DNA from 3 places in the Bradyrhizobium sp. AUGA SZCCT0169 genome. Region 1 is predicted to be linked to each of the others. Evidence: predicted binding sites of a transcription regulator. Region 1 holds the regulator's gene; each other region holds the start of a gene.
What was found. Region 1 encodes PhoB, which activates phosphate uptake and scavenging genes when phosphate is short. Its sites were predicted from a motif close to TGTCATNNANCTGTCAT; they were not measured.
Positions count from the first base shown of each region.

Region 2: the regulator PhoB is predicted to act here: its motif matches at 1,926-1,942, upstream of phnG (phosphonate C-P lyase system protein PhnG).
Region 3: the regulator PhoB is predicted to act here: its motif matches at 1,549-1,565, upstream of JQ609_RS15735 (choice-of-anchor I family protein).

Region 1 is NZ_JAFCMC010000012.1:185,160-188,433, reverse strand. Features, by position in the region: gene JQ609_RS16685 (aspartate aminotransferase family protein) at 1-73, opposite strand, end outside; gene JQ609_RS16680 (GcrA family cell cycle regulator) at 556-1,065, shown strand; gene phoB (phosphate regulon transcriptional regulator PhoB) at 1,248-1,949, opposite strand; gene phoU (phosphate signaling complex protein PhoU) at 2,036-2,752, opposite strand; gene pstB (phosphate ABC transporter ATP-binding protein PstB) at 2,776-3,274, opposite strand, start outside.
Region 2 is NZ_JAFCMC010000020.1:18,268-21,541, forward strand. Features, by position in the region: gene JQ609_RS21610 (carbon-phosphorus lyase complex subunit PhnI) at 1-798, opposite strand, end outside; gene phnH (phosphonate C-P lyase system protein PhnH) at 801-1,409, opposite strand; gene phnG (phosphonate C-P lyase system protein PhnG) at 1,409-1,867, opposite strand; gene phnF (phosphonate metabolism transcriptional regulator PhnF) at 1,986-2,714, shown strand; gene phnE (phosphonate ABC transporter, permease protein PhnE) at 2,818-3,274, opposite strand, start outside.
Region 3 is NZ_JAFCMC010000011.1:161,652-164,925, reverse strand. Features, by position in the region: gene JQ609_RS15735 (choice-of-anchor I family protein) at 1-1,418, opposite strand, end outside; gene dinB (DNA polymerase IV) at 1,740-2,987, opposite strand; gene JQ609_RS15725 (adenylate/guanylate cyclase domain-containing protein) at 3,100-3,274, opposite strand, start outside.

The DNA.
Region 1 (3,274 bases):
CTTCGCCGCGTTCGAAACCGAGATCGACTCTCGCGAAAACGGGAAGCAGATGCGACGGGGCGCTGTTGGTCATGGCCATCACTGACGGTTAGAGACCGGCCACATAGCGTGCATTGGTGCGAACGCGGCACAGCCGGTCTTGCGAAAACAAAACGTGCCGCCTTTTCGGGGCGGCACGTGACAGGCATTCTATGCTGGCTTTGGACCGTGTCAACACGCCTAAAAACGGCTTTCCTGCAGTGCAGGATAAAGCAATCCGTAGCATTCCGGTGCCGTGGAAAACTCTAATTGCAATGCATAAATACCGGAACATGTGGACGCACGGACGCGGACTCTTGCGCCAGAGTCCCGCCATATTGTAGCGTCTGGGCTGTCGGGTACGACATCTCGTGCGGAAGTACTGACCCCTAGAGTCCATTTTGTAAGGCGTAAACGTTCGGGCGGCTTTTATGCGCCCGGCGAGGGCTAAGGGATTCTGCCCGCTGGGATTTTTGAGAATTGGCATCGCCAGCGCTGCCCCCCAATTGGCCGGCTCTGTGCGAAGGGAAGAATGCGATGACGGTATTGACCTGGTCCGACGAGCGCGTCGAGCAGCTTAAGAAGCTCTGGGAGGGCGGACTTTCCGCCAGCCAGATCGCCGCGGAACTTGGAAATGTGACGCGAAATGCAGTGATCGGCAAAGTGCACCGGCTGGGTCTTTCCGGCCGTGCCAAGAGCCCGTCCTCGGCCGCGCCGCGTCAGCGCAAGGCGCGCCCCGCCCAGCAGATGATGCGGGTGGCGCGCCCGGTGTCGCGCGGCAACACCGCGCTGGCCCACGCCTTCGAGGTGGAGATGGAGCCGGATCCGGTCGCCTACGACAATGTGGTGCCGATGAGCCAGCGGCTGACGCTGCTCGAATTGAACGAGGCCACCTGCCACTGGCCGATCGGCGATCCGTCCAGCTCGGAATTCTTTTTCTGCGGCGGCAAGGCGCTCACCAGCCTGCCCTATTGCGCACATCACTCGCGCATCGCCTATCAGCCGGCCTCCGATCGCCGCCGCCCGGCGCCGAAGCCGACGCGCTAAGAGCGCGCGGCGTTACGACGAATATTTGCCGTCGTCCCGGCCTTGAGCCGGGACCCATAACCACCGATGGCCGTGGTTATGCTTGGCTGGAGCTCCAGCCTTTTTAGAGCAATCAATATTTGTGGTTATGGGTCCCGGCTCAAGGCCGGGACGACAGCGGATATTGCTGCGCCTTACCCGCCCTACTCGACCTTCGCGAAGCGGTCATCCAGCGCGTAGCCGGCGCCGCGCACGGTGCGGATCGGGTCCTGTTCGCGGCCGGGATTGAGCAGTTTGCGCAGGCGGCCGATATGGACGTCGACGGTACGCTCGTCGATATAGATGTCGCGGCCCCAGACGCTATCGAGCAGTTGCTCGCGGCTGAACACGCGGCCGGGATGTTCCAGGAAAAATTCGAGCAGGCGATATTCGGTCGGGCCGAGATCGATCGGACGGCCCGAGCGCGCGACGCGGCGCTTCTCGCGATCGAGTTCGATATCGCCATAGGTCAGCACGGTGGCCAGCCGCTCCGGGCTCGCCCGCCTGAGCAGGCCCTTCACCCGCGCCAGCAGCTCCGGCACCGAAAAGGGTTTTACGATGTAGTCGTCGGCGCCGGTCGCCAGCCCCCGCACCCGTTCGCTTTCCTCGCCGCGCGCGGTCAGCATGATGATCGGCAGCGCCTTGGTCTCCGGCCGCGCCCGCAAGCGCCGGCACAGTTCGATGCCGGACAGGCCCGGCAGCATCCAGTCCAGCACGATCAGGTCGGGCACCCGCTCCTTCAGCCTTGTATCGGCGTCGTCACCGCGGGCGACGGTTTCGACCTCATAGCCTTCGGCATCGAGGTTGTAGCGCAGAAGCGTGGTGAGCGCTTCCTCGTCTTCAACCACCAGAATGCGTGCGTTCATCTATGTCAGCCTCTTGATATCCAGTATTTTGACGCGGTTTGTTACGCGAACGTCTTCCGCTTCCAGTTTCGCATCTAGTTTCGATTCTAGTTTCCTGGCACCGTCGTGGCGAAATTGGTCATGTCGCCCTTCGGGCGCTTGTCGAGCATCTGCTGGCCTTCGATCATGTAGAACACGGTCTCGGCGATGTTGGTGGCGTGGTCGCCGATCCGTTCGATGTTCTTGGCGCAGAACATCAGATGGATGCAGAACGAGATGTTACGCGGATCTTCCATCATGTAGGTCAGGAGTTCGCGGAACAGCGAGGTACAGATGGCGTCGACTTCCTCGTCGCCCTTCCAGACCGCCATCGCCGCCGGCAGGTCGTGCGACGCGTAGGCGTCGAGCACGGACTTGACCTGCGACTGCACCAGATCGGTCATGTGTTCGAGACCGCGGATCAGCTTCAGCGGCTGGAAATCGTTCTCCAGCGCGGCGACGCGCTTGCCCATGTTCTTGGCGAGGTCGCCGATCCGTTCCAGATCGGTGGCCACCCGCATGGCGCCGACGATCTCGCGCAGGTCGATGGCCATCGGCTGGCGGCGGGCAATCGTCAGCACCGCACGTTCCTCGATCAGGTGCTGCAGGCGGTCGATCTCGACGTCGGACGCGACCACGCGCTTGCCAAGCGCGACGTCACGGCGGATCAGGGCATCGACGGATTCGGTGATCATGCGTTCGGCAAGGCCGCCCATTTCGGCGACCAGGCGGGTCAGTTCCTGAAGATCGCTGTCGAACGCCTTCGCGGTATGTTCTGAAGCCATTGTCTTCTCCTCGCGATGTGCGCTTAGCCGAACCGGCCGGTAATGTAATCCTGGGTGCGTCGATCGCTCGGCGAGGTGAAAATCTTGTTGGTGTCGTCGAATTCGACCAGATCGCCGAGATACATGAAGGCGGTCTTGTCCGAGACGCGCGCCGCCTGCTGCATGTTATGGGTCACGATGGCGATGGTGTAATCCTCCGCCAACTCCGTAATCAGTTCTTCGATCTTGGCGGTCGAAATCGGGTCCAGCGCCGAGCAGGGCTCGTCGAACAGGATCACTTCCGGGCGCACCGCGACGGTGCGTGCGATGCAGAGCCGCTGTTGCTGGCCGCCGGAGAGGCTGAGGCCCGATGCATTCAGCTTGTCCTTGACCTCGTTCCACAGCGCGCCGCCACGCAACGCCTTTTCGACGCGGCCGTCCATCTCGGATTTCGAGATCTTCTCATAAAGGCGGATGCCGAAGGCGATGTTTTCGTAGATCGTCATCGGAAACGGCGTCGGCTTCTGGAACACCATGCCGACC
Region 2 (3,274 bases), on a different contig from region 1:
GGTGGCCGAGCCCTTGAACTGGTTGACCATCTGGCATTCGGTCATCGCAATCGCGCCGAGCGGCACGGCGAAACCGACATCCTCGGCCATGAATTCGATCTCGACTTCGCCGAAGCGGATTTCACCGGCAAACGGATGGTTGCGGCCATAGCCGCGCTGCGAGGAATAGCCAAGCGCCAGCAGAAAGCCTTCGTCGGCGCGCGCCAGGTTCTGCAGGCGCAGGTCGCGATCCGCCGGGAAGCTGAGCGGCTCGCGCGTGAGATCGCCGACCGGCGTCTCGGCATCCGCTGCCGGCGACGGCTCGATCAGGCCGTCACGGCCAAGAATGTCGGTCACGCGCGGCGTCGCCGCGAGCGAGGCTTCGCTGGTCTCCGGCGTTTCCGGAGAAAACCCCTCAGCAAGCTGTGGGTCCAGCAAACGATGGGTATAATCGAACGTCGGGCCGAGGATTTGCCCGCCCGGAATGTCCTTGAAGGTCGAGGAAATCCGCCGCCGCACCTGCATCGCGCCGGTATCGACCGGCTCGGTGGTGCCGAAGCGCGGCAGCGTGGCGCGGAACGCGCGGACCAGGAAGATCGCCTCGATCATGTCGCCGCGCGCCTGCTTGATCGCGAGCGCCGCGAGCTCGCGATCGTACAGCGAACCCTCGGTCATGACCCGGTCGACGCCGAGCGACAACTGCTCGGAGATCTGGGACAGCGAGACCTCGGGAACGTCACGGTCGCCGCGCCGCTCATGCGCCAGCAGCCGATGAGCGTTCTCGATGGCGCGTTCGCCTCCCTTGACGGCAACGTACATAACTAGCCTCCCCTCGCTACCAGCCGCGTGGTGCGCGGTATCGCGACGATCGCATCGTCATGGACCAGCACCACGTCGATGCCGCGCGGAAACAGCGCCACGTTGGTGGCGAGCCGTTCGAACAGATCATGCGGCTGGATCGCGGCTTGCAGGATCGCTGTGCCGTCGATGCCGGGGCCGCGCAGCTCGAGGGCGGGACCCTGCGTCAGGCTGTCGATCTGCAGGATCAGCGTCGTCGAACGATCCGGGTATTCATTGCTGCCGAACGCGAAGCGGTCGAGCGCCGGAAGTTCGCGGGGGCTGCCGATCAGGGCAAAGCTGCTGATCGAGGAATCCGCGATCACAGGCGCGCTGGTGTGGAACTTGAGCCATTTGGCAACGTCGGATATTTCCGACATCCGGCTGTCGAGCCAGATCGGCGTATCATGGTCGAACAAGGTCAGCGCAATAGCCGCGGTGCCGCGCATCATGGCGGCGGGCGTGCCGGCGACGGCCGCAATGCGCTGCACGCTGCCGGGACGCGCCATCGCGTCCATCACGGAGCGGAAGGTTGATTGCGCCGACAACACCTTGTCGGCAAATCCTGCGGGCAGTTCGGCAACCGTCGTCATCAGCCCTCTCCCCGCACCAAGGTGTAGAAATCGACCCGCGTCGCCGCGGCCTCGGCCGCCTTGCGGCTCCGTTTCGCAGATATCGCCGCGCGCAGCGGCGCGATCACCTTCGTCTCAATGAGGCCAGCGAATTCATCCGACTGCACCATGGCGTCGCACAGCGCGATCATGCGCGCCTTTTCCCTGTCGCGGCCGAGCGTGTAGCCGAAGCCGACCTGGCCGGTCGAAAGCCGCACCGCCGCGCGCGATACCGTGGCTTCGCCGAGATTGAAGGCAGAGCCGTCGCCGCCGATACGGCCGCGCACCATCACAAGGCCGTTCTCCGGCTCACGCAGATTCTCGTGATCAGGCAGCGTGATCGCCGCCAGACGGCCGGATATCTCTGATGGATCGGAATGCGCCAGCACCGCCATGACCGCCTTGCGCTGCGCCTGCTTGTCGTTCTCGGTTGCCGTCATATCCACCTTGCCGGAATCAAGTTGTCTATGCTAATAGACAACTTCATAACCAAACGCCATGACTGTTTGGTGACAACAGGGTTGTTTTTCGGATGACCGTCCCGGATATATTTGCAGCATGAGCATGCAGGATGCGGCCACCGGTGTGGCGTTGTGGCGGCAGGTCGCCGACGGGATCGAACGCGGCATTGCCGAGGGCCGCTTCGCCGCGGGTGAGAAGCTGCCGGGCGAGATGGAGATCGCCGAGACCTATCGGGTCAACCGCCATACCGTGCGCCGAGCGCTGGCGACGCTCGCCGAACGCGGGCTGGTGCGCGCCGAGCGCGGCAGCGGTACTTATGTCGAGGCCCAACGCCTCGCCTATCCCTTGCGCTCGCGGACGCGGTTTTCCGAAATCGTCGGCGCCGGCGGCCATGAACCGCGTGGCCAGTTGATCGCAGCGTCCGACGATGTCGCTACACGTGAACTGGCGCGGGAACTCGGACTGAAGACGGGCGCACCCCTGGTCCGGATCGAGGCGCTGCGGCTGGCCGACCGGACGCCGATCTGCGTCAGCACCTCATGGCTCTCCGCCGTGCGCTTCCCTGACGCGGGACGGGTCTTTGCCAGCGTGCGCTCGATGACCAAGCTGGTCGCACATTACGGCATCCGCGATTACCGCAGATCTTCCACCCGCATCACCGCCGCCATAGCCGACGCCAGCGACGCCGCACGGCTCGATCTCGCGCTCGGCCGCCCGGTGCTGGTGGTCGACAGCACCGACGTCGATCCTGACGGCAGGCCGATCGTTACCAAGCGCTCACGCTTTGCCGCCGAGCGCGTCGAGTTCCTGGTGGAAAGCGATTAGGCTTGTAGGGTGGGCAAAGCGAAGCGTGCCCACCTCTTGCTTCCCCAACAAAGGATTGGTGGGCACGGCGCAAGTGCGCCTTTGCCCACCCTACGGGCTGCCATCAAACCACCGCGCGCTGGCCGATGATCGCAAACCGCAGCTTGCCCGAAATCCAGTCGATGGCGGCGACTGCCACCAGGATCATCAGGATCAAGAATGAGACTTTCTGCCATTCCAGCACCCGGATCTGCTCGGCCAGCTGCAATCCAATGCCGCCGGCGCCGACGATGCCGATGATGGTGGCCGAGCGGGTGTTCGACTCGATGAAATAGAGCACCTGCCCTGCGATCACAGGCAGCACCTGCGGCATCAGCCCAAACCGTATTTCGTGCAGCGCATTGCCGCCGGAGGCCCGGATGCCCTCGACCTGTTTCTTGTCGGCGGCCTCGATCGCTTCGGAGAACAATTTGCCGAACGCGCCAAAGTCCGCCACCGCAATCGCCAGCACGCCCGCGAACGGCCCAAGCCCGACAACGTTGATCCAGACCAGCGCCCAGATCAGCGTGTCGACGCCGCGG
Region 3 (3,274 bases), on a different contig from region 1:
AGATCGCTGGCGTAGGCGACGGCAAGCACACCGTTCTTGATCGCGACCGAGTTTGCCCCGTTGAAACCTTCGAGTGCGGTCAGGTCGATCGAGGACACGAGGTTCACGGCGCCGCTGGCGCTGATCGAAACGATATCGATGGTGTTGCCGATGGTGTTGAGCAAGTAGGCCCGGCCGGTCGACGGATCGAACGAAACCACTTCGGCGTTGGTGCCGGCGGCGGGTGCGTAATTGCCGAGGCGAACCAGCTGAACCGTATTGGTGGCGGTCGGCGTTACGGCGTCGCCCTGCAGCGACGGCGCCTGATCCAGGATCGTGATGCCCTCGATCACGTTTCCGGGGCCGGCGGCATCGTCGTTTTCGATCGTTCCGGTCGCCGTCGTTTGCGCGCCGAGCGAGGTCGAAACGGTCGCGTCGCTGTTGACGACCGTCTGAAGTGCCAGGTTGAAGTTCTCAGTCGGCTCGAACGTCGTGTCGCCATTGACCTGGACGGTTACGACCGTCGAGTTCTGGCCGGCGGCAATGCTGCCGTTGAAGGCGAACGGCGGAGGCGTTGCGCCATTGAAATCGGCGGCATCAGCCGCCGCCGAAGTCAATTGGCCGCTGAAGCTGACGTCACCAATGGTGCCGCCGGTGCGCTCCACCGTGAAGCTGAAGGCGGTCGTTCCGGCATTGCCTTCGACCTGCGAGACCGAAACAGAACCTGAGGCGAAGCCGACAATCTGCGGCGGTATGCCTGACTGGATGGTGAAGGTCACACCCGCGAGCGGAGACTGCGCATCGGTGAGGAACGGCGCATCGGGAGTGGTGCCGTCGCCATCCTGGTCGCCGCTACCGCTTTGCGCGACAAAATTGGTCGTCGTATTGAACGCGACAAGGGCGTCCGCGCGCGATGCGAACGAGCTGCCACCGAAAGCCGGGTTGTAGGCGGCAACATCGGCGCCGTCGGTCCGGGGCAGCACCAAAGCCGTGGAGCCCGCGACGAGCCCGGTGCCTGCGAGCAAGCCGCTGACATTGGCGTCGGTGAAGCCGCCATTGTTGTTGGTGACCGCAGCCAGGAAGGTGGTCGGGGCGGTGTCAGAGGTTCCGACGAAGGCGTAGATCGACTCTTCCGAGTTACCGAGCGCAAAACCTGCGCCAGTGACTGTACCGATATTGGCGGTGCGGCCGGCCACGGAGGTGTTGAGGAGTTCGACAATCGTGCCGGCAGCCAGATCGCCTCCGCCATTGGTCCAGGTCAGACCGCCCTCGCCGGTGTTGAAAGCGCCACCAGATCCGATTTCCAGGCCGTTCCATTCCTTGTCGCTGAAGCGGACAACCGTTCCCGCAGCAATCGGGTCGATGACAATGAACGCTAATCCGTCAGTTCCGTCCGCGTTGAAACCGACGAAAGCGATCGAACCGGGACCAAGAGCCATCGATAATCTCCATGATAAAAAAAGGCAAAAGCAGGCCGCAGCGGCACGAGGGGCTCGCGCAGCGTTGAAGGTGGGGAATCGCGTGTTGTCGCGCGGGGCGCGTCAGCGGCCGGAATATAAACCGGCGTTAATTACAACGCGGTGACGGTTTATTAACCATTGTCCATCGTCCACCGGAAGCGCCCCGCGACGCGGCAGGCATCGTGTCGCGAGCTAACCGCTTGCAAAATCCCCGTTTTAGTTCTCAGGCGACACACCCCGTTGAGTCTGTGACGGCGCGTGCACTGCGTAGGCTTTGGGCGCGCGCTGGACGCGTGACGGTCACAGGTCCTTTTCAGCGAGTTTTCGAAACGCGTCGGGAACGGAAGAAGAGACACCTGGCGCCACCGATCCGTAGCCGATCGCATCCCATCCGAAGCGATCGCGGATTTTATCGACGGCTTGGTCGGCCGCCGAACGCGCCATGCCTTTTTTGCTGCCGGGGCGGCGTGCTTCATCGCCAAGTCCGAGCGGGAGTTCGAGCTCCACATCCCGCTGCTCTCCAAGATGCGACACGGACATCGCCAGGAGAGAAATGGTTTTCTCGTGAGGATGATCGGCGAGGACAGCGCGCACCAGCTCCCCGGCGACCTCGGCCAGAATCAGGGTCGCGGAGACGGGAGCGTCGAGCGTGACCGAGCGCGTGACTGACTTCAGATTGGCGAAGCGAACGCGGACCGTCACGGTTCGCCCGGGCCTCGACTTGGCGCGGAGCCGGCTGCCGATTCGGTCAGCAAGGTGAAGCAGCGTGGGTCGAACAACCCGCTCTTCGGCGGGCTTCCTGCCGAGCGCCGATTGCGCTCCTGCCGATCGAGCGCGGCGGTGCGTCTTGATTTCCCGAGGGTCACGATTCCACGCCAGCGCCGAAAGCTTCGTCCCTGCCGCGGAACCAAGCACCCGCTTGAGCGAGCCTCCCGGTGTCGTTGCCAGTTGCCCGATCGTGAGCACGCCGATTTCGGCCAGCCGTGCCCGCGTCGCCGGACCGACGCCCCACATCAGCTCAACCGGCAGGTGGTGAAGAAATCCGAGCTCCGTGTCGGGATCGACAACGACGAGCCCGTCGGGTTTGGCCACTTGCGAAGCAATTTTCGCCAGATGCTTGGTGCGCGCGACACCGACCGAGATCGGAAGGCCAAGCTCGGCGCGCACGCGTTGGCGGATGGCCATCGCGATTTCGGCAGGCGGACCGAACAGATGGGTGCAGCCCGCGACATCGGCAAAGGCCTCGTCAATGGAGATCCGTTCGACGAGGGGCGTGAAATCGCCAATCACCTTGATGGCGGCATCGCCCAGCCGCTGGTATTCCCCGAAATGTCCGCCGACAAAAATGAGCTGCGGACAGAGTTCGCACGCTTGCCGTCCCGGCATGCCGCCGCGGACCCCGAAGGCCTTGGCTTCGTAAGACGCGGCAAGCACAACCCCGCCACCGACGGCAATGGGTTTGCCGCGCAGCGAAGGATCAAGCAGCTGCTCTACCGAGGCATAGAACGCATCCAGGTCCGCATGGAGGATGGTGGCTGTCGTTGCCATCCGACCGTTCGCCCATGACGTTTCGACGATGTTCCCGATAAAAGAACATAATGAGAACATCGATGCCTTGTGTCAAGCGACTGGAGACGATCGCACGGACATGGATCGGCATTCAGCCGTGATACGCGTACAGCTCGATTGGGTCGTTGAAGCCGCGCACCGGATGTTCGCCGACGCGTTCGAGATCGAAATCGCTCTCGACGAAGTCTGCGAACGCGCGGGACAGCAGCACCGTTTTCCCCAATTGCTTGGTGAGGGCTTCGAGGCGCGACGCCATGTTGACCGCC